Regions from separate parts of the Alteromonas sp. ISO5 genome, predicted to be linked through region 1. Evidence: predicted binding sites of a transcription regulator. Region 1 holds the regulator's gene; each other region holds the start of a gene.
The links. The regulator sigma-54, encoded in region 1, starts transcription at its own class of promoters, with help from an activator protein. The targets are predictions, from matches to a motif close to GTTGGCACGNNNNTNGNNT.
Positions count from the first base shown of each region.

Region 2: the regulator sigma-54 is predicted to act here: its motif matches at 4,711-4,729, upstream of flgA (flagellar basal body P-ring formation chaperone FlgA).
Region 3: the regulator sigma-54 is predicted to act here: its motif matches at 1,887-1,905, upstream of AC2T0J_RS19300 (kinase).

Region 1 is NZ_CM176572.1:2,823,072-2,830,432, reverse strand. It holds gene AC2T0J_RS12695 (KpsF/GutQ family sugar-phosphate isomerase) at 1-456, shown strand, start outside; gene kdsC (3-deoxy-manno-octulosonate-8-phosphatase KdsC) at 456-1,010, shown strand; gene lptC (LPS export ABC transporter periplasmic protein LptC) at 1,007-1,570, shown strand; gene lptA (lipopolysaccharide transport periplasmic protein LptA) at 1,539-2,111, shown strand; gene lptB (LPS export ABC transporter ATP-binding protein) at 2,108-2,833, shown strand; gene AC2T0J_RS12670 (RNA polymerase factor sigma-54) at 2,901-4,379, shown strand; gene hpf (ribosome hibernation promoting factor) at 4,404-4,691, shown strand; gene ptsN (PTS IIA-like nitrogen regulatory protein PtsN) at 4,707-5,165, shown strand; gene rapZ (RNase adapter RapZ) at 5,190-6,035, shown strand; gene AC2T0J_RS12650 (HPr family phosphocarrier protein) at 6,035-6,307, shown strand; gene AC2T0J_RS12645 (mechanosensitive ion channel family protein) at 7,019-7,361, opposite strand, start outside.
Region 2 is NZ_CM176572.1:3,315,051-3,322,411, forward strand. It holds gene smrA (DNA endonuclease SmrA) at 1-542, opposite strand, end outside; tRNA gene AC2T0J_RS14775 (tRNA-Arg) at 628-703, opposite strand; gene AC2T0J_RS14780 (flagellar assembly protein T N-terminal domain-containing protein) at 745-1,926, opposite strand; gene AC2T0J_RS14785 (LPP20 family lipoprotein) at 2,220-2,696, shown strand; gene flgN (flagellar export chaperone FlgN) at 2,971-3,402, opposite strand; gene flgM (flagellar biosynthesis anti-sigma factor FlgM) at 3,414-3,755, opposite strand; gene flgA (flagellar basal body P-ring formation chaperone FlgA) at 3,871-4,605, opposite strand; gene AC2T0J_RS14805 (chemotaxis protein CheV) at 4,751-5,677, shown strand; gene AC2T0J_RS14810 (CheR family methyltransferase) at 5,717-6,550, shown strand; gene flgB (flagellar basal body rod protein FlgB) at 6,650-7,054, shown strand; gene flgC (flagellar basal body rod protein FlgC) at 7,051-7,361, shown strand, end outside.
Region 3 is NZ_CM176572.1:4,305,458-4,312,818, forward strand. It holds gene cmoA (carboxy-S-adenosyl-L-methionine synthase CmoA) at 79-807, shown strand; gene cmoB (tRNA 5-methoxyuridine(34)/uridine 5-oxyacetic acid(34) synthase CmoB) at 824-1,795, shown strand; gene AC2T0J_RS19300 (kinase) at 1,954-2,832, shown strand; gene AC2T0J_RS19305 (HAD-IIB family hydrolase) at 2,832-3,656, shown strand; gene AC2T0J_RS19310 (glycosyltransferase family protein) at 3,665-4,888, shown strand; gene AC2T0J_RS19315 (sugar phosphorylase) at 4,892-6,670, shown strand; gene AC2T0J_RS19320 (hypothetical protein) at 6,729-6,869, opposite strand; gene AC2T0J_RS19325 (hypothetical protein) at 7,345-7,361, opposite strand, start outside.

The DNA of each region.
Region 1 (7,361 bases):
CTGGACGCCAACGGCTTTACCTCGGATGACTTTGCTCTATCTCACCCTGGTGGCAGCCTGGGCCGCAAATTGCTGCTCACCGTGGCGGACATTATGCTCTCTGGTGATGAAATCCCGCTGGTCCCCGAGCAGGCAACGGTGTCTGAGGCACTGTTGGAAATCTCCCGCAAGGGCCTGGGACTGACCGGTATCACCGATACGCAGCGTAACCTGCTGGGTGTATTTACCGACGGCGATTTACGCCGCCTGCTGGATGCCCGGGCGGATATTCATAATACGCGCGTAGAAGAAGTGATGACCCGTGGTTGTATCACCTCCCATGGTGAAGACCTTGCTGTAGAAGCACTCAATTTAATGGAGCAATATAAAATCAGCGCCCTGTTGGTGGTTGATGAAAACAACCAGCCAGTGGGAGCGTTTAACATGCACATGCTGTTAAAAGCCGGAGTACTGTGATGAGCCTGGTAAAAACCCTGTATACTGAACTTCCTGAGGCTTTTTACCAGCAGTTGCAACAGGTTAAGCTGCTGGTTTGCGATGTCGACGGCGTATTTTCAGATGGTCGCATTTATCTGGGTAACCAGGGCGAAGAATTAAAAGCCTTTCACACCCGCGATGGCTACGGCGTTAAAGCACTGGTTAATGCCGGCGTCGAAGTGGCAGTAATTACCGGCCGACGTTCAGCTATCGTTAAGGACCGTATGACATCATTAAAGGTATCTCACATTATCCAGGGTGAAGAAAACAAAGCCGACGCGCTGGCTGAATTAATCGCCTCACTGGGACTTACCCGGGAACAGGTGGCAGCAATTGGTGATGATATGCCGGATACCGGCATGTTTACGCACAGCGCAGTTAACATTGCGGTGAAGGATGCCCATCCACAGGTTATTATGCAGGCAAACTGGGTTACCACCCTACCGGGCGGCTTTGGTGCGGTAAGGGAAGTGTGTGACACCCTGCTGCAAGCCAATGATAGTTTACACGGTATTTTAGGAGCCAGTGTATGAGTAAAGTAGGCCTGAGCATTGCCTGCCTGTTTATTCTGGCCACATTGCTTTACCTGCCCGGTTTTCTGGCCGAAGATCCGGTGATCACCCCGGATCAGGATGTGCTGGCCATTACACCGAGTTATAAAGCCCGTAACCTGACCACCACATTATATAATGAACAAGGTCAGCGCGTGCATGAAGTATTTTCATCCACCATGGAAAACTACGAGCAGTTAGGCTTTGTGCTGTTTTTAGCACCGCAATATACGATTTACCAGGAGTCTGACGAGCCGCCCTGGCAGGTAGTCGCCGACGAAGGTACGTTGTATGATAACAATATGATACAACTGGAAAATAACGTAGTTATTGTAAGTAAAAACCAGGCTGACTTTGTGCAGCGGGTAACCACTGACTACCTTGAGATAGATTTGGACCAACAAACCATGGTGTCCGAAGCCAGGGTGGAAATTTCGGGGCCTGATTTCCTGATATTGAGTAACGGACTTCGCGCCAACCTATTGAATAAAACTTATGAGTTGAATCATCATGTGCAAACGACTTATTCCCCTGCTAACTAGCCTGTCGCTGGCACTATCGCCGGCCGTGGTGCTGGCAGCCAAATCTGATTTCAAAAAAGACATCGAGGTGTTTTCCGAGTCGCAGTTCCTGGATGGTAAAAATAAAAAGTCCATTCTGATTGATAATGTGCAGGTTACCCAGGGCTCACTTAGCATTAAGGCCGACCGGGTTGAAGTAGAAGCCGGCGGCGGCAAAGGCAAGGAAGTATTTATCGCTACCGGAAAACCTGCTGTCTACAGCCAGACCCTGGACGATGGCCGGGTAGTTGAAGCCCGCGCATTTGAAATCCGTTATGAAGTAGCTAATCGCACCATTTCTCTGGCTGGCGATGCCGAATTAAATCAGAATACCAGTGTGGTAAAAGGTGAAACCATCGTTTACGACATGGAAAAAGAACAACTTAAAGCCACCGGTGACGGCAGCGGCAGTGAGGATGGCCGGGTGCGCACCGTATTTAGTCTGGAAGACATTGAAGCCGTGCGCGACGAAAGCAAGGCCCGTGACAACACGGGCGACCAACAGGATAATGAAAACGAATGACCACCCTAACCGCCACCCACTTAGCTAAGTCGTATAAGTCCCGGCAGGTAGTAAGGGATGTCAGTGTTGAGGTGTCTGCCGGCCAGATAGTTGGCCTGCTGGGCCCCAATGGCGCCGGCAAAACTACCACGTTTTACATGATTGTGGGCCTGGTGGCGCTGGATAAAGGCGATATTCGCATCGACGAGATGGATCTGACCCGTCAGCCCATGCACGAACGTGCCCGCAATGGGATTGGGTATTTACCCCAGGAAGCCTCTATTTTCAGAAAGTTAACGGTTTTTGACAATATCATGGCAATATTGCAAACACGCAAGGACCTTTCGTCTGCCGAACAGCAAAATGAAGCGGATGCCCTACTTGATGAATTCAATATCAACCATATACGTAATAGTACAGGGATGAGTTTGTCGGGAGGAGAACGGCGTCGGGTAGAAATTGCCCGGGCGTTGGCAGCCAATCCGAAATTTATTTTGCTCGATGAACCCTTTGCGGGAGTTGATCCAATTTCGGTTAATGATATAAAGAAGATCATACAACATCTTCGTGACCGTGGAATTGGTATTCTGATTACTGACCACAACGTACGGGAAACCCTTGACGTCTGTGAAAAAGCCTACATTGTCAGTCAGGGTGAATTAATCGCCCAAGGCACTGCGGAACAGGTTTTGAGTAATCAAAAGGTCAAGGATGTATACCTGGGTGAGCAATTCAGGCTATAGTTAGATACATAAAGACAACATGTTTTGTCCCCATCAATAACAAGCAAGGCGTTAAGAACAGAAGTAGATGAAACCATCTTTACAGCTCAAATTTAGTCAACAACTTACTATGACGCCACAATTGCAGCAGGCGATTAAACTGCTGCAACTTTCTACCCTGGATTTACAACAGGAAATCCAGGAAGCACTCGATTCGAATCCGTTACTGGAAGTTGATGACACCAGCGACAACGATACTATAGAGAAAAGCAAGCTTGATGCTGAAGCCGATGCCGCCGCAACGGCCAGTACCGAGACCAGCATGGACACCAACGAGGCGCTCGAGAAAAACGAACTGCCCGATGAACTCCCTATCGACAGCACCTGGGATGAATATTACTCAGCATCATCGGCGCCTGCGCCTGGCCCGGCTTCAAATGACGATGACCAGGTTTTTCAGGGTGAAACTACCGACAACATCCAGGACCACCTGCTCTGGCAAATGCGCCTGACGCCCTTCAGTGATGTAGACCGCGCAATCGCCATTGCGATTATCGACTCAATTGACGAATCAGGCTATTTAACGGTAACAGTTGAAGATATCCTGCAGAGCGTCAATACTGAAGATATGGAAGAGCCGGTTGAAGCCGACGAAATTGAATGCGTACTAAAGCGGATTCAAATGTTTGACCCCATTGGCTCAGGTTCACGTACCCCTCAGGAGTGTCTACTGGTCCAGTTAAAACAGTTTGCTCCCGACACGCCATGGCTCAAGGAAGCAAAGATCCTTATCGAAGACTATGCCGACCTGCTGGGCAGCAAGGACTATCGCACCTTAATGCGTAAGTCACGCCTGAAGGAAGACGATTTGCGAGAAGCGATGCGCTTATTGCAAACCCTTAATCCGCGTCCAGGTAGTGCGCTAATTACCCAGGAACCTGAGTACGTTATTCCTGACGTATCGGTCACCAAGAAAAAAGGTCGTTGGGTGGTTGAACTTAACCCGGACAGTCTGCCAAAACTGAGCGTAAATCAACAATACGCTGCCATGAGCCGCCAGGCCCGTAACAGTTCAGATTCCCAGTTTATTCGCTCGCACATGCAAGAAGCCAAGTGGTTCATTAAGAGTCTGGAGTCGCGTAACGAAACCTTGCTCAAGGTAGCTAACTGCATTGTGCAGCAGCAAATGGGTTTTTTCGAACACGGCCCGGAAATGATGAAGCCTATGGTCCTCAATGACGTAGCCGAGATGGTCGATATGCATGAATCCACCATTTCGCGGGTTACTACCCAAAAGTACATGCACACCCCTCGCGGTATTTTTGAGTTGAAATACTTCTTCTCCAGCCACGTAGCCACTGAGTCTGGCGGAGAATGTTCATCCACTGCCATCCGCGCTCTGATCAAAAAACTGGTTGCCGCCGAGAAGCCCAGTAAACCACTAAGCGACAGCAAAATTGCTCAATTGTTGGCCGATCAAGGTATTAAAGTTGCCCGGCGAACAATAGCAAAATACCGGGAATCCTTGTCGATTCCACCGTCTAACCAACGCAAGAGCCTTATTTAGGCCGAAATATAAGGAAGACGAACTATGCAAATAAATCTTACAGGTCATCACATCGAGATAACCGATTCTTTGCGTAATTATGTTGATACCAAGTTTACTAAACTGGAGCGCCACTTTGATCACATATCCAATGTGCATGTGATCCTCAACGTGGAAAAGCTTACTCAAAAAGCCGAAGCCACGATGCATTTAAGTGGAGCGGAAGTATTTGCCTCGTCAGAAAATCAGGATATGTATGCTGCGATAGACAGTATGATCGACAAACTCGATCGCCAGGTAATAAAGCATAAGGAAAAGCTCAAAAAGCACTAGGCCCAATTTAACCTTATGAATATTCAAGCCTTAGTTAGCCTGGATCGCACTGAATGTGCGGTCCAGTGCAACAGTAAAAAACGAATTTTAGAAATCATCAGTGATATTGCTGCCGAAACCAACGCCGAAATTCAAAAAGAAGACGCCCTCAATGCCCTGCTCAGCCGGGAAAAAATGGGTAGCACCGGCATTGGTAATGGCATAGCCTTGCCCCATGGCAGACTGGCTAACCTTTCCAAAGTAACAGCTGTGGTAGTAACAACCACCCCGGCTATTGCCTTTGACGCCATTGATGATAAACCGGTGGATATCTTTTTTGCCATTTTGGTGCCAGAAAACCAAACCGAAGGGCATCTGCAAACGCTCGCAACTATCGCCGGTAAGTTAAGCCAGAAAAGCATTGTAAAAACGATCCGTAACGCCGAATCGAAGGAACAGGTTATCGCCGCACTATGCGACCAGGCTGAACAATAGTCCGGCAGGGAGTCTGACACAACCATGAAACTCATTATTATCAGCGGGCGCTCCGGCTCCGGCAAATCCGTTGCGCTAAGGGCCCTGGAAGATTTAGGCTACTACTGCGTTGATAACATTCCGGTAAACTTGCTCCCAACGCTCACCCATACCGTAGTCGACGAATACGATCAGGTAGCCGTGAGTATCGACGTGCGTAACCTGCCAAAGGATCCCGATGAATTAGTCGAGATTCTCGACTATCTGCCCTCATCCTGGTCGATGACCATTGTCTATCTGGATGCCAGTGATGACATGCTGGTGAAGCGCTTTAGTGAAACCCGCCGCCTGCACCCGCTGGCCAAACTGAATAAATCCCTGGCTGATGCAATACAGGCAGAAAAAGAACTCCTCGCGCCCATCACCGAGCGGGCTGACCTCTATATTGATACCGACCGCTTATCCATTCATCAGTTGGCGGAGCTTATCCGCGAGCGTATTCTGGGTAAAAAGAGTTCCAGGCTGGTGCTGGTATTTGAATCTTTCGGCTTTAAGCATGGTATTCCCAAAGATGCCGATTACGTGTTTGATGTTCGTTTTCTCCCCAACCCGCACTGGGAGCCGGATCTTAAGCACCTTACCGGCCTGGATTCACCGGTAGAAGCTTTTCTGGGTTCACAGCCCATTGTGACTAAATTTATCTGGCAAATTCAAAACCTGCTGGATACCTGGATGCCGCATCTGGAGCGAAATAATCGCAGCTATGTCACCATTGCCATTGGTTGTACCGGTGGCCAGCATCGTTCCGTATTTGTCGCGCAGTCACTGGCCAAAATATACGGCGATAAACACCCTGATGTGCAAATTCGTCACCGGGAGTTAAACCGATAATGCGCGTAGAAAAAACCCTTACCATTGTTAACAAGCTTGGCCTGCATGCACGGGCCGCTACTCAGTTAGTGCAACTGGCCAATCAGTTTGATGCCGAAATCACCCTAAAAAAAGGCGATAAAGAAGCCAATGCCAACAGCGTGCTGGGCTTAATGCTGATGGAAAGTCATCAGGGTGAACAGGTTGATGTGATCAGCGAAGGCCCGGATGCCGAAGCCGCCATGGCGGCGGTGGAAAATTTGATTGTCGGACGCTTTAACGAAGATGAGTAGCACAAACAGATAACCACTGTGAAGTGGTTATCTGTGGTTTCTCTGCGAATGACGAAGACTAATCATTTAATTGCATTTGCAGCCGGCCGTTTTGATTCACATGGAATCCAAATCTAAATTCCAGTCTCACATGACGATTATCCGCTGAATCCGTATCGTAGTGGCCTGGAGGTGGAGCATTGCCATCCCTACTCCATGCAGACCAGCCTCTGAATGTTACCGTTTTCCCTATGCTGGGAGATATTTGGAACTCTGTAATTGAAGTCTGTTTACTGTGCGTCTGCACGGGGCTAAAGTACTCACAAACTAACCGATATGGCTCTACTAGCTTGCCCACTGCGAAACTATTTGGATTGCAGACAGGCGCAGCAAAAACTGTCTTTGGCGCTCCATATACGTCGCTCGCCTGAATTCCGCTGGCCTGTTGACTGATAGTGAGATCCACTGCACCTTGTGGTATGAGCTGTTCGTTTCGCCCATTCATAGTCGATGCTGCGACTGACGAGGTCATCAGGATAGTCAATGTCATAAAGTTTGGCACGAATCGCGTAATTGTCATATCGAACTCCTGCTGGTTGACTGATTTAACTATAGTTCGAAAGGATGAATAAAACTTTGCAGCAACATTAACAGAACATTAAAAGCAGAAGCCTGGCAGGTCTCATAGCCCCTTGTGAGAGGATTTTTAATACGATAAGGGGCTGGAAAGCACTAGGACAAAATATTAGCGCCTTGCTCCGGCGCTCTCGCTTCTTCTGCCTGCCGGCGGATATCATCATTTTCGCTGGAGACATCATCATGAGCAGCAGCGGTGTCCTCTGTAACGGCTTTAGGTTTGCTGACAGGGCTTGGTTTGACCGGTTCAGGGGGGGTGTCCTGATCCTGAATATCCACCATAGTTACCGGCACGCCCTGCGGGAATATCACTTCACGGGCATCGTCCGGCATACTAATTCCCTCGTCAGTAAACCGTTTTACCAGATCGCGCATTAGTACCGACGCCATTTTAATCACACTGGTATTTTCTACGTTGATCCAGAAATACACCTTCAAA
Region 2 (7,361 bases), 490 kb from region 1:
AATAACACATAAGTAGCACCAAGCCCGCCATGCATAGGTTGGGCGGTATGAAAGGCAATCACGTTATTAAACTGCGGCAGCCAGTGATTTACGTAAGATTTTTTCAAAGCGGGGAAGGGCTGACTTTGCTCTCCCTTGCCGTGTTGAATCAACAAGGTTCTCACGCCACGTTCATGGGCAGCATTGATTTTTTGATACAGCGTTACGCTGGAGTCCCGCAATGAGAGCCCTGCCAGCGAAATTTTTTGCTCTATAGGATATTTGCCCTGGCGCAGGTTCTTATAAACACCATCCTGTATTCCGGCCTGCTTAAATTCAAGAAAATCGTCCGGCTTGACCGGTTTCACCCCTTCAAAGGTTAACGGACTTTCTTTGGGCTTCTGAGCCAGTAAGGCCTCCCGGCGCATTTGTTTTTCGATAGCTTGCTGGGTTTGCTGGAGATGAACCTTGTCGTCAGATTTTATCGGTTTAACATCACCGACTTGTTGCAGGAAATCCTGAAAGGTATCCGGTTGTTCAAAATCCTGATCGTCGTCCCACATAAATCCCCCGACCACTAAGTTTCTTATTAGTATTACGCGTGACTGGCGTTAAAGTTCAGTACTTATCGAAGCTGTAGCAATTGGTTGGCGTCCCCACCGCGACTCGAACGCAGATCTAAAACTTAGGAGGTTCTTGTTTTATCCAGTTAAACTATGGGGACACGAAACGCTATTATAGATAGGCCTGCGAAAATCTAAAGCCCTAACGCTTGGCAACGAAGTCGTTTGGCTGAATATTGGCCAGAAAGCCCTCTTCGGCGGCTTTCACCCTTGCGTTATCGGCGTAGGCTTCGACCACCGTCACCTCTTCAGGATACAGGTGATACTGGGTAAATTTAACCCCTCGATAGTCGGTAACTTCCTGAATCTGATATATCGACAGGGTATCGCCGGGTTTCAGGCCGTGCTGGCGACCCAGTGAAACACTCAGCTCATTGCCGCCGTTGATACTGATCACCCGTCCTGTTGCCGGGACGCAGGCCAGTGTCGAGTCTACATCGCTTTGTAACTGGCGTAGTTGGTTTTGCAGGGCCTGGCCGTAGGCGCTTTGCCAGAATTGGTTGGAAGACGCATCGAGTTGCGCGAAGCGATCGAACTCCCATTCCGATTCGGTCTCATAAGTTTTATCTAACAACGGTGCACCGTTAATACCGTCGATAAGCTCCACTTTCAAGCGAAAACTCCGGGTTGCCGTGTCGTCTCGCCAGAAAGCTAACGTATTGCTTGTTGGCCGGTAAACACTGAGATCCTCAATCACACCGGTGAGAACAAACTGACTTTTGGTTTGGGTGGCGAGGGCCGTGGCCTGATCGCGAATTTGTCTGGACTGCCAGTGCACCACATAGGGTTCGACGCTGCTGATCACAGCATGTTGTGCTGATTGATCGAATTCGCGTTTTAACCGGGCGGTGACCAAACGACCCAGCTCCTGAACCTGACCATCCTGAGCATGCTGGCGCTCAAGTAGCGGGAAGTAACTAGTGGCAATGGTTTTGCTGAAGGGGGCGGCGGAGCATTGTTGTTGACTGGGGAAAATGTCAGCACGGATCCGCACCGTTACCGCATTTTCATGCCAGGTTTCTGAGATAAGCTGTAACTGGCGAATTTCTCCGGATGCGCTGACTTCAAGGCGATCATCGTTGAGTAAGCCATCAGTGAGCTGCTGAACACTGCGCACCGAAGCGCCGGCGAATAACATTGCCTGACGCAGTGCTTCTTCCGTAGCCTGATGTTTCGCCTGGACCTTATTGCCGTTTAATACCACTGATTGCCCCTGGGTTTCATACCAGACGGCATAACTTTGCCCAGTGAGGGCCAACAGCAGGCAGGTTATCGCCGACAAAAAGGCGGTTAGCCGGGTAATCAGTGTGTACATTGTCTTCATTGCTATTTCTCTCACCACTTACTTTGCTGTTGCAATGCGCTGTTCTTCGCTGGCACTGTCTTGCTGCGACCTTGGTACAAAAAGCCCCTGATGACAGGAGCGGTATGCAAGGTGTCAATCCAATGACTCGCCAAGCCTTTGTTGTATGAAGCTTTGCATATATCGTTCCCAAAATTCATTCGGTCATTGGGCATAAATATTGCTATCGTTTGACAAGTACATAGTGATTGTCCGCCTTGCCTCGCACGGCAGGCAATAGCACTGTTCAGACTGCACAAAAATACGGTGGTTTTATGACGGTTTTAAGACACATTAACAAGGCGCTTGGGTTGTTTGGCTGCCTGTTTATTATCAGTGGCTGCACATCCATGTTCGATAAGCATGTCGAATGGGAAACCGTTGCACCTGACGAATACCCGGTGCTAACCGCGGTGGGGTATGCACCAATAGCATCACAGCATGGTGGCTCCGAGTCAGAGAAAAATATCATGGCAATGAAAGCATCAAAACTCGATGCCTACCGTGAACTGGCTGAACAGGTCTACGGGCAACGCATAAATGGCCAACAGTCACTGGCTAACATGGTTGTGAACAATGCGCAGTTGCAGGCCTCCGTTGAAGGAGTGATCCGCGGCGCAAAGGTAGTGAAAGCTTATCCGGTGGGAGAGGATACCTACGCAACTGAGTTGGAACTCGACATGCAGCAGGTGTATAACATTTATGTGTCGACAGCCCGGCCACAACGCTTAAAAACAGTGAAGTATTATTAAGAGAATTCCGGTTGTTGAAAACTTCTTAACAGCGCTGGTTTAGCGCTTATCCAGCGCTTTCACTCAGGGAGAGGTGAGGTAACATGGAACTCGTTATACGCCCGTCAGGAATATTGCCGTGCTCTGTCACTCAGTGCTTCGTTTTTTTACGCTAAATTCACTGCTTACCCGTCGGTTAACGGCGGAAGCCAATATCTGTTGGGAAACTGGTGGACAAATGGGGCAGATAACCTAATCAAGTTACCTGAAGAAAATCAGTAGAACAGTGAGACACTTAAGCGCTGACGCCTTTACCAGAAAAGCCGCCTTTCTTTTTACCAGCTTTATCGTAGGTCAGGGACTCTTTGGCCCGCACATCCATCATCAGGTTACGCAAATGAACCAAACGTAACTGACCTTGCTCAACGGCAAGCTGGTTAACTTCGGTACAATACTGGCACTCGCTGAGCAAGTTTTTTGCCTGGTCGATATGGGCCTGAATGTCCTCGGTGAGGGGGGCTTCTTGCTGAAGCGTCTGCAACTGTGGGTTAATGGCATCGTCGAGGTTTTGGATAGCACCGAGCAATTGTTCTTTTTCTTTGAGCAGCGTCATTAACGCTTCGGCATCCCTGGAGCTAATCAGATGCAACTCCTTGTCCAGCATCGCCTTGAGTGATGCAAGATTGTCAGTCTGTTGCGTTAATTGATCAGTGAGTGTTGCCGTCATTATCTGTTACTTCAGGATTTAAACCCAAAAATCTCCGATTCCAGGCGTGCGATCTTTTTCGCCAGTGATTGCGGATCAACCTTGTACTCGCCACTTTGGATGGCTTTCTTAAGCTTATCGACTTTCTCCTGGTTCACAGGCGCTTCGGCACTTTTCTTCTGTACCTGATTTAATTGCTGTGCAGATTGAGTCAGCGACACTGAGTCCTGACGCGGCACATTAGTAGCCTGAGCTACAGATGTGGCCGCTTGCTGCGCAGCCGTCTTATTTTGTTGTGGCTGTTGCTGGCTGTTGACCTTGTTGTTGTCAACAGGCGCTTTGGGTAAGCCATTGTTTATGTTGTTAATTGCCATAATTAATTTCCACTACCTTTTAGACCTCAATATATATATCGGCTGCAGGCAGAATTTCTTTAGGCTCAATTGCGTATTTTTCACATCAAAAAACGCGGTATTTATAGCAACCTTATCACAAATTCACCACGACTTCCTGGGTGCTGGCAACTTCAGCAATGACAGACTTGTTAGAACTGCTGTTCACCACTTCAATGGTGTCGCCAATCACACCATCCTGACGGGCGATGCCAGAGGTTTTTACCTTCATAGCACCCGCGTTGGCGCTAATGGTGATTCTATCACCTTTACAGATAAAGCATAGCATATTACTTTGCACCGGCTGACCTTCTCTGACCCGGTATTTCAGCCGTGCTCCTACGACGTCATTCAGTGACGTGAAAGGAGTGTGCCGCAACTGCTTAATGTCGACCTCAGCGAGCGATAAATGGCTTGCCGACAGGACTGTATCCGGGCTAATCATACTGGCCGTGACGACGATAGTGCGGGTGCGGGTCACTTTGGCACTGGAAAATAAATACCAGTTGTTGCTATCACAACTTACCCGTACATTGAGATATGACTGCTGCAGCGTGGCAGGATCCACATCAAAGCTAAAAGGTACCGTGCATTCTGGTATATTAATGCGACTGTCTATGGGCGTTACTTCGACGCTTAAATTATCCGCCAAATCGGTTTCCCGGGTCGGCGCCAGACGGTTTTCCAGAAACGCTTTAACCGCATTTGTCAGGCGCTCGTGCGGCGTGCTAGCGTTTTGTTGGGCAATTGCGTCAAAGTGAGCTAAGGTGATACCTGTAGTCAATATGAAAGCCAGGCGCGCAGGCAAAAGTAATGTTTTCAATATTTTCATGTTCAGATGTTTTCATTTTGACTATTATTAAATATAAATCAGCGAGTTTTGCTAATCAGAACAGCCGCGACAGTTTATTGACGCCACCTCTGTTAAACAGGAAACACGCAAACTCTATGCCCACATTGAAATATCGAGGTGAAGTATGTCTGGAATTTTAGATTCGGTTAATCAGCGCACGCAACTGGTCGGCCAGAACCGGCTGGAGTTGTTGCTGTTCCGCTTAAACGGTCGGCAGCGATTCGGCATTAACGTGTTTAAGGTCAGAGAAGTGCTGCAGTGTCCGGCTCTCACATCTATGCCAAAGCTCAATCCCTTGGTACGAGGCGTTGCCCATATTCGTGGCCAGACCATTTCGGTTATCGACTTAAGTATGGCCACTGGCGGCCGTAGAATCGAAGATCTCAAAACTTCCTTTATTGTAATCGCAGAATACAATCGCTCAGTTCAGGGATTCCTGGTAGGTGCTGTTGAACGCATTATCAATACCAACTGGGATGCCATCATGCCGCCGCCTCAGGGAACTGGCCGTGCCAGTTACCTCACAGCGGTTACTGAAGTCGAAGGTGAACTGGTCGAAATTCTCGACGTTGAGAAAATTCTTAATGAGATTTCACCGCTGAATACCGAAGTTAGCCAGGAAGTGGCCTCTACGCTGAATACCGATGCCCATAAAGATAAGATTATTTTTATCGCTGATGATTCCTCGGTAGCGCGAAATCAGGTGAAACGGGCGTTAACCACGCTGGGGCTTGAAATTGAAATGGCCAAAAACGGCCTGGAAGCACTCAAGCGACTGAAAGAGATTGCCGCTGAAACCGGCGATGTCACCGACAAGGTCGGGGTGCTGGTGTCTGATATTGAAATGCCGGAAATGGATGGATACACCCTTACGGCCGAGATTAAAAATACGCCAGAGCTGCAAAAACTGCATGTGGTTCTGCATACCTCGCTGAGTGGTGTGTTTAATCAGGCAATGGTAAAGAAAGTGGGTGCTGACGACTTTATTGCCAAATTTCATCCTGACGAACTGGCCTCTGCCGTGCAGAAATGGCTGGGCCCTGAAGCATGATTAATGGAGCATTAACTGATTCAATGGAGCATTAACTGATTGATTAATAAGGATGTATCGCCTGACGCGTACCGCCAGTTTCGTGAGTTTTTGGAACAACAGTGCGGTATTGTGCTTGGCGATAATAAGCAGTATTTAGTGCGCAGTCGTTTAGGCGGGTTGTTGCACGAGCGGCAATTAACCAACATTGACGAACTGTTAAGGCAATCCATTTCCGGTCGCGATCGCGGATTACTGCAGCAGGTTATCGATGCCATGACCACCAATGAGACTCTCTGGTTTCGGGACAGCTATCCGTTTGAGCTATTGATCCGACAAATTCTGCCGACACTTGCCACCCGGCAACGGCGTATTCGAATCTGGAGTGCGGCATGTTCTTCCGGCCAGGAGCCTTATTCCATCGCCATGTCGCTGTTGGAATATCAGCGTAACAATCCCGGCAGCGGATCGTTATCTGCTGAGATTCTGGCAACGGATCTGTCGAGTAATATGCTGCGTAAGTGTGAAGAGGGCGTATACGATGAGCTTTCTCTGGCCCGTGGTTTGTCTGCTGAGCGCCGGCAAAGATATTTCCAGCAGCACGCCAGCGGTATGCTGCAGGTGAAACCTGAAGTGCGTCGTATGGTGAGTTTTCGCAGCCTGAACCTGTTACATAGCTATTCTTCGTTGGGCAAATTCGATATTGTCTTTTGCCGCAATGTACTGATTTATTTTTCTACAGAACTGAAACAAAAAATACTGCAACAAATTGCCGCTCAACTAAATCCGGGCGGCATCCTGTTTCTCGGCGCATCGGAATCCGTGGCCGCAGCGGCCGAGTGTTACCGCATGGTCAAGTGTAACCCTGGCTTGTACTACACTAAAAAAGACTAATTAAAATAACTGGTTAGTCTTTTCTTTTGTTGCGTTTCCTACCTCTTTGTCTTGTTGGCACTTAGTTTGCTTTATTCTCTGCGTTAGAGGAGAAGTGCTATGGCCATTAATTTAGACAAGCTCGTGGGTTTTCATCAGAATGCTTTGAAAATCCGCAACGACAAGATGGAAGTGATTGCCGGTAATCTGGCAAATGCCAACACGCCGGGTTACAAAGCCCGCGGCATCGATTTTCAGAAAGCAATGGCCAGCGCTCAGAATTCCAGTGGCCAGTCCATGACACGTACTCATGAAAAGCACATCAGCGGCGGCATGGTGTCATCAACAGACATCGGCTTTAGGATCCCCTCTCAGCCGGATACCGGCGACGGCAATACCGTCGAAGTCCAGCGTGAACGTAATGAATTCTTAGATACAGGCATGCGTTATCAGGCCACCATTGAATTTTTAAATGGCAAAGTGAAAGGCATGAAGAAAGCAATTAGTGGAGGTCAAGGTCAATGAGTCTGTTTGATGTTATGTCAATTTCTGCGTCAGGTATGCATGCTGAAAGTGTGCGTCTGAACACTACGGCAAGTAACATTGCCAATGCCAACTCGGTTAGCAGTAGCGAACAGGATACGTACCGTGCCCGCCACGCTGTGTTTGCCGCCGAATTGAATCGCGCAACCAATGATTACAGCAAGGGCTCGGAAGTCAAGGTACTGGGAATCGTTGAGAGCGACCGTCCGTTACAAACCGAGTATGCACCGCATAATCCCCTGGCTGACGAAAATGGTTATATCTATAAGCCTAACGTCAACATTGTTGA
Region 3 (7,361 bases), 1.5 Mb from region 1:
ATTTTTATCTGCAGGCTTGGTTTTCTGCCGTCACCGGGTAAAATTGCCGCTCAAAATGCTAATAAAGAAGAAATTATCGTGCCGAATAAAGACAATCTGTTTGCTACGCCCCTGGAGCAGGTCAGCGATTTTCAGTTTGATGATGCCGTAGCAGATGTATTTCCCGACATGATTAGCCGCTCTATTCCCGGTTACCAAACCATTATCGAAACCATTGGTCAACTGGCGGCCAGTCACGTGAAAGCCAATACCAACGTGTATGATTTGGGCTGCTCATTAGGCGCTGCATCGTTTTCTGTGTCACGCCGTTGCCCCGAAAACCACTGCAATATTATTGCAGTCGATAGCTCTGCCGCTATGGTTGAACGTTGTCAGCGCAAGGTAGACGCTTTTCAGTTGCCTAACCCCATTACGGTGAAACAAGGCTTTGCGCAATCGGAAGTGATTACCAATGCCTCTATGGCGATCATGAATTTTACCCTCCAGTTTATTCCGCCACCGGAACGGGCCGCTATTATTAAACAAATCTATGACGGGCTGTTACCCGGCGGCATTTTTGTTATTTCAGAAAAAATTCGACACGATGATGACCGCGGTAACGAAGTGATTAACAATTTGCACCTGCAGTTTAAACGCCAGAACGGTTACAGCGAGCTTGAGATCAGCCAGAAACGGGCAGCCCTTGAAAATGTGATGCTGATTGACACGTTTGATATTCACCAGGCACGACTCAAAGAAGCGGGCTTTGTTGATGTAGTAATGTGGTATCGCTGTTTTAATTTCATGTCACTGGTGGCAATTAAATAACCCGGGTTAAGTATTTATGTCTGAACTTTTTCACTCCTGCTATCAAGATCTGCTCAATGGGCCTTTGGCACACTGGCTCAATACCCTGCCCCGGCAAATGGATGAATGGCACAGCACTGCGCTGCATGGTGAGTTTAAAAAGTGGCAAAAGCTGGTAGCCAGGTTACCTGCCACTGATGTCAGTTCGCTGAACTTTAAAGAGTCCGTTACCATCGGGGCAGCAGCAGACATCGACACCTATACCCAAAAGCAGATTGAGGGATTGCTCCGACAGTTTATGCCATGGCGTAAAGGGCCGTATCACGTTCACGGCATTCACATTGATACAGAGTGGCGTTCCGACTGGAAATGGGAGCGGGTATTGCCTCATCTCGCACCGCTGGCAGGCCGACAGGTACTGGATGTAGGCTGTGGCAGTGGCTACCACCTGTGGCGCATGTATGGCGAAGGTGCCGCCGCAGTTTATGGTATTGACCCTACCCAGTTATTCCTTATCCAGTTCTTAGCAATTAAGCACTTTATCGGCGACGCACCAGTTCACTTTTTACCTCTGGGTATTGAACAGATGCAACCGGTGGGCGCATTCGATACCGTATTTTCCATGGGGGTGCTCTATCACCGCCGCGATCCCATGGAGTTTTTACAACAACTTAAGTCACAATTACGCAAAGGCGGCCAGTTAGTGCTAGAAACGCTGGTAGTCAATGGTGACGAACAAACAGTATTAATGGCAGGCGACCGTTACGCACAAATGCGCAATGTCTGGTTTTTACCCAGCTCAAAAGCGCTGTTAGTGTGGTTAAAGCGGCTCGGCTTTACCGACTGCCAGGTGGTGGATGAGTGTGTAACCAGCACCGAAGAGCAACGCGCTACCAGTTGGATGACCAACCATTCCCTGGCTGACTTTCTTGACCCTGAAGACCCTTCTAAAACGATTGAGGGTTACCCAGCCCCAAAACGGGCGGTAATTATAGCGAATAAGGGATAAACCGCTTCTTAAAGCATGCTAACACCTGCTTTCGATCGCTTTTTGTGCAATCATAACCAAAAGGGATCGTTAAGCAGTAATTATCGACTGAATTGGCACAGATGTTGTAACAAAATTACAAGTATGCTGTGCGAATCATCAATAACTAAGGCAGCTTTATGGACATTTCTACATTTCTTGCGGCGCATCAACTTCCGGATAGCTACCGCGACATTGCACAAAAATGGTTCATCCCATTGGCAGATGAAATCCATGAGCACCAAATTAGTGCAAAGAAGCCATTTTTTGTTGGCGTTAATGGTTGCCAGGGCTCGGGAAAATCGACGCTGTGTGACTTTTTAGTGTTTTATTTCAGCGAGTTCAAAAAGCTCAATGTGGTGTCGTTATCGCTGGATGATTTTTACCTGGATAAATCGAGCCGCAACGCGCTGGCGATAAAAGTACACCCGCTGCTCGCCACCCGGGGCGTACCCGGTACTCACGATGTTGCACTGGCGCAAACCACTTTCGACCGGTTACGAGGCTACGGTACTGTCTCTATTCCACGCTTCAACAAGGCTACCGACAACCCATTTCCGGTGGTGGAATGGCCGGTTATCCATTCGCCACCAGACATCGTGCTGGTTGAGGGCTGGTGTTGGGGTGTAAAACCGCAAACCAGGCCCCAGCTGGCTGATCCGGTTAATGCACTGGAGCACGACGAAGATCCACTAGGAACCTGGCGTCATTATGTTAATAAACAGCTGGCTGAGTCTTACCAGACCCTGTTTGAACAAATGGCGTTCTGGGTAATGCTCAAAGCGCCCTCTTTTGATCAGGTATATAACTGGCGTAAAGAGCAGGAACATAAGCTAGCTGCTAAACTGGGTTCAAATAAAACGCACAGTGGCATTATGACCGATTTGGAAATCGAGCGGTTTATACAGCATTATCAACGCTTAACAGAGCATAGCCTGGAAACATTGCCGGCGCAGTGTAATTACGTTTACCATCTGGATGAAACCCGTCAAATCACTCATGTAGAAAAGGCTGTTTAATGGATCAATCAAGTACTGTGATCTTTACTGATATGGACGGCACTTTGCTGGATCATCATACCTATAGCTTTGCCGCCGCCCAGCCCACGCTGGATGCGCTTGCGGCGCGCGGAGTACCGGTGATACCAAATACCAGCAAAACCTTCGCGGAGATGACCGAACTGCGGGAAAAGATCGGTTTGAACGGCCCGTTCGTGGTGGAAAATGGCGCAGCGGCTTATATTCCGCACGGCTTTTTTAAACAAAAACCGGCCGGCACCATTTGGCAGGATGGTTTTTGGTGTAAGTCCTTTATATCTTCCAAGGGCTACTGGTTAAAATTACTTGAAATAGTTAAAGCTGATTTTGCGGGAGAGTTTACTCACTTTAGCGAAATGAGCACCGAAGACTTAATGGCTGCCACCGGTTTGAGCGAGGACGAAGCCCGCTTAGCAGCCAAACGCCAATTTGGCGAACCGGTAATGTGGCTTGGTAGTGATATTCGCAAAGCCGAATTTATCGAATCAGTCAGAGAACGTGGTGCGACTCCGCTGGAAGGCGGCCGTTTCATCCATATTTCCGGAGACTGTACTAAAGGTAAGGCACTAAGCTGGTTTATGGAAGAGTATCGACGGCAATCGGCGGTTACGGCAACGTCTATTGCACTAGGTGATGGCAAGAATGACATCGCTATGATGGAAGCGGCAGATATAGCCGTGCGCATTGCATCGCCCACGCACGAGCCTCCTCCACTGGATAAAAAAGATAATATATATACCAGCACACAACTTGGCCCTGAGGGCTGGACAGAAATGCTTACACAATTGCTTTCATTGAAAGATTAGGAGGACACATGGCCGATTTTTACCAAAACGGTGTCGTGACAACGCTACACAATCTCGCCAGCCGCTCGACTGAAGCACTCGAAGCTGAGCTGTTACGCTTTTCTCAGAAACGTCCAATGGCGCTCATTTTGCCATCACTGTTTTCAGAGCTTGAAGGACCGGCACTAGGTCATATCGTTGACGAACTGACGAATGTCCCTTACCTGTCTGAAATCGTTATCGGACTGGACCGGGCCAATCTGGAGCAGTATCGTCACGCCCAGGGCTTTTTCAGCAAGTTGCCACAGCACCATCGAATTTTGTGGAACGACGGCCCACGCTTAAAAGCCATTGATGAAGAACTACAGGCTCTCGACCTTGCTCCTAAAGAGCTCGGCAAAGGCCGCAACGTATGGTATTGCATGGGCTACATTCTGGCATCTAATAAAGCGGAATCCGTGGCCCTGCACGACTGTGATATTATTACCTACAACCGCGACTTACTTGCTCGTCTGATTTACCCGGTTGCTAACCCACAGTTTAACTATGAATTCTGTAAAGGGTATTACGCCCGGGTCGCCGACGGTAAAATCAATGGCCGCGTTTCCCGCTTACTGGTAACACCGTTGTTGCGCGCGCTCAAACGCACACTGGGTGACAACGAATACATCGAATTTATGGATAGCTTCCGCTACCCGCTGGCCGGTGAGTTTTCCTTCCGTCGCGACGTACTTAACGATATTCGGATCCCGAGTGACTGGGGCCTGGAGATTGGCGTACTGTCGGAAATGCATCGTAACTATTCACATAATCGCCTGTGTCAGGCGGATATTGCCGAAACCTACGATCATAAACACCAGGATCTGTCGCTGAATAACGAACAAGGCGGCTTATCCAAGATGTCTATCGATATTACCAAAGCCCTGTTCCGTAAGTTAGCTACTCAGGGGCAGTCGTTCAGTAATGAAATGTTCCGCTCGATTAAAGCGACTTATTATCGGATTGCCCTGGACTTCGTTGAAACCTACCACAACGATGCGGTAATGAACGGCCTGTCACTGGATATTCACAGCGAAGAAAAAGCCGTAGAAATGTTTGCCAGTAACATTATGAAAGCGGGTCAGCATTTCCTTGAAAACCCAATGGAAACTCCGTTTATTCCAAGCTGGAACCGCGTAACCAGTGCGGTACCCGACATTCTTGATCGCCTGCTCGAAGCGGTTGAAGCTGACACAGAAGAATTTAAAGGATAATCAATGACAAAACGCTGGGATTACTTACACGAGAAAATTAGTCATCATCTTCAGTTTATTTATGCAGATGTGGTCACCAGCACGCCGATTGGCGAGCTGGCCACAGAGCTGATGAACACTATCGGCCTGAACCAGGAAGATGACATAGTGATCCCCGAGCCGCACCAAAATTATTGGGACGAGCAGGATATCGTAATGATCACCTACGGTGATAGCGTGATCAACGAACACGAGTCACCGTTGTTTACGCTGTTCAGGTTTTTACATACCTACTGCAAAAACACCGTAAACAAGGTACATATCCTGCCCTTCTTCCCGTTTAGCTCCGATGACGGCTTTTCAGTAATAAACTATTCAAGTGTAAACGAATCACTGGGTACCTGGTCGGACGTACATCGCATTGCCGCGGAATACGGCCTGATGTTTGATTTGGTGATTAACCACTGCTCATCCCGCAGTATGTGGTTTGACAACTTTATTAAAGGCGAAGGCCCAGGCAGTGACTTCTTTTTAACGGCCGATCCAACGGCGGATTTAACTGATGTGACCCGCCCGCGTACCAGTCCGTTACTGCGTGAAACTGAAACCGCTAGTGGTACCCAGCACGTGTGGTGTACGTTTAGTCATGATCAGGTGGATTTTGACTTTAAAAACCCCAAGGTGCTGATCACCTTTATTCAAATCATCAAGCATTACATTGATAACGGCGCCAAATTATTCCGCCTGGATGCGGTGGCCTTTTTATGGAAAATCATTGGTACTAAATGCATTAACCTACCACAAACCCATGAAGTAATACGCCTGATGAGAACGCTGATTGAGCATGTGGATCCCAGTATTATTATTATTACTGAAACCAACATTCCCAATCGCGAAAACCTGACCTATTTTGGTAACGCTAACGAAGCCCATGCCATTTATAACTTCTCGCTACCGCCGCTGTTAGTTAATACCATGGTGACCGGAGACTGTACTTACCTGAAAAGCTGGATGATGAGTATGCCACCGGCGCAAAACGGTACCACCTACTTTAACTTTATTGCTTCCCATGACGGCATTGGGTTACGCCCGGCGGAAGGTCTGCTGAGTGACGAGGAAATCGGTACGCTGGTGCAGTCGATGCAAAACTTTGGCGGCCGTATTTCGTGGCGTTCCAGCGAGCATGGTCAGCAAAAGCCTTATGAAATCAACATAACATTGTTTGATGCCATGCAAGGCACGGTAAAAGGCCCGGATAAATTCCAGGTCGACCGCTTCTTGTGTGCTCACGCGATAATGCTCGGCATGGAAGGTATTCCGGGGCTGTATATCCATAGCTTGTTAGGTACCTCCAACGACTACGATAAAGTGGCGAATACCGGCCAGAACCGCTCGATTAACCGCAAGCGCTGGGATTACTCTGAACTGGAATCACAGCTGGACTCACCCTATTCGCAACATCATAAGGTGCTAACGCGGTTATCGCAGTTGATCCGCATTCGTAAGGCTCAGGAAGCTTTTCACCCTAACGCTACGCAGTTTACCTTACAGTTGGGTCCGTCACTGTTTGGTTACTGGCGTCAAAGCCTGAATCGCAGACAAAGCATTTTCTGTATTTCTAACGTAACCGATGAAGAACAATCCATTTTGTTATCCGATCTGAATTTGATTGGCACCGACAACTGGATTGATTTGATCACCCGCGACCAGATAGAAGATGTTCTGGGCTTTGTGCAATTAAAGCCGTACCAGACAGTGTGGCTCAGCAATATGGATTACGAAGAGTACCGTAAAAGCCAATAGATAACGTAAAGGCTCCTCAGGGAGCCTTTTTAATGTCTGGGATCGGCACTCCAATATCCTATTCCGGCTGATGCGACTCCAGTGCATCGAAAGTGCTGCCAATAATTTTATATAGATCCTGCTGGTTAAACGTATACTTCTGCTCGGTTTGCACACAGTGAACAAACTCCAGATCAGAGGCTGGATAAACACCTAACATATGAATACCTACCCCGGTATGAAAAATGCCTTATCTTGCCTTTTTTCGTTTGCATTGATCACGTTCCATAACATGCCAATTCCATGTATTTCCCTCCCTCAGTAAACTAAACATCTCGCAATTCTGTGTTATAAATTTCAATAAACCGAAGAAATTTATTAACCGATATTGGAGTTTTACTGACGCTCTCCCTGGTACTGCTAATACCACAGGTTGGTTTTCTAGCTGTCTGTTATTTCGATAATTCCAGGTACCCGGGCAATAGCGCCTGTAGCAGTATATAAACTAGTACCGTTACCAAAAAAATAGCTGCTAATAACGAACGCAGCCTAAACATCGCCTTTTCTAAAACCGTAATGATCTGCCAGCTATCCATGTTTTCCCTCGATATAACTTTTAATTTGTTACCGATTCCATATTTATTCCCTGTAATGTATTGCTAACAGCCTAAATTCGCGCAGCAGACGTGTTGGCTTTAAATACTGTTGTGCA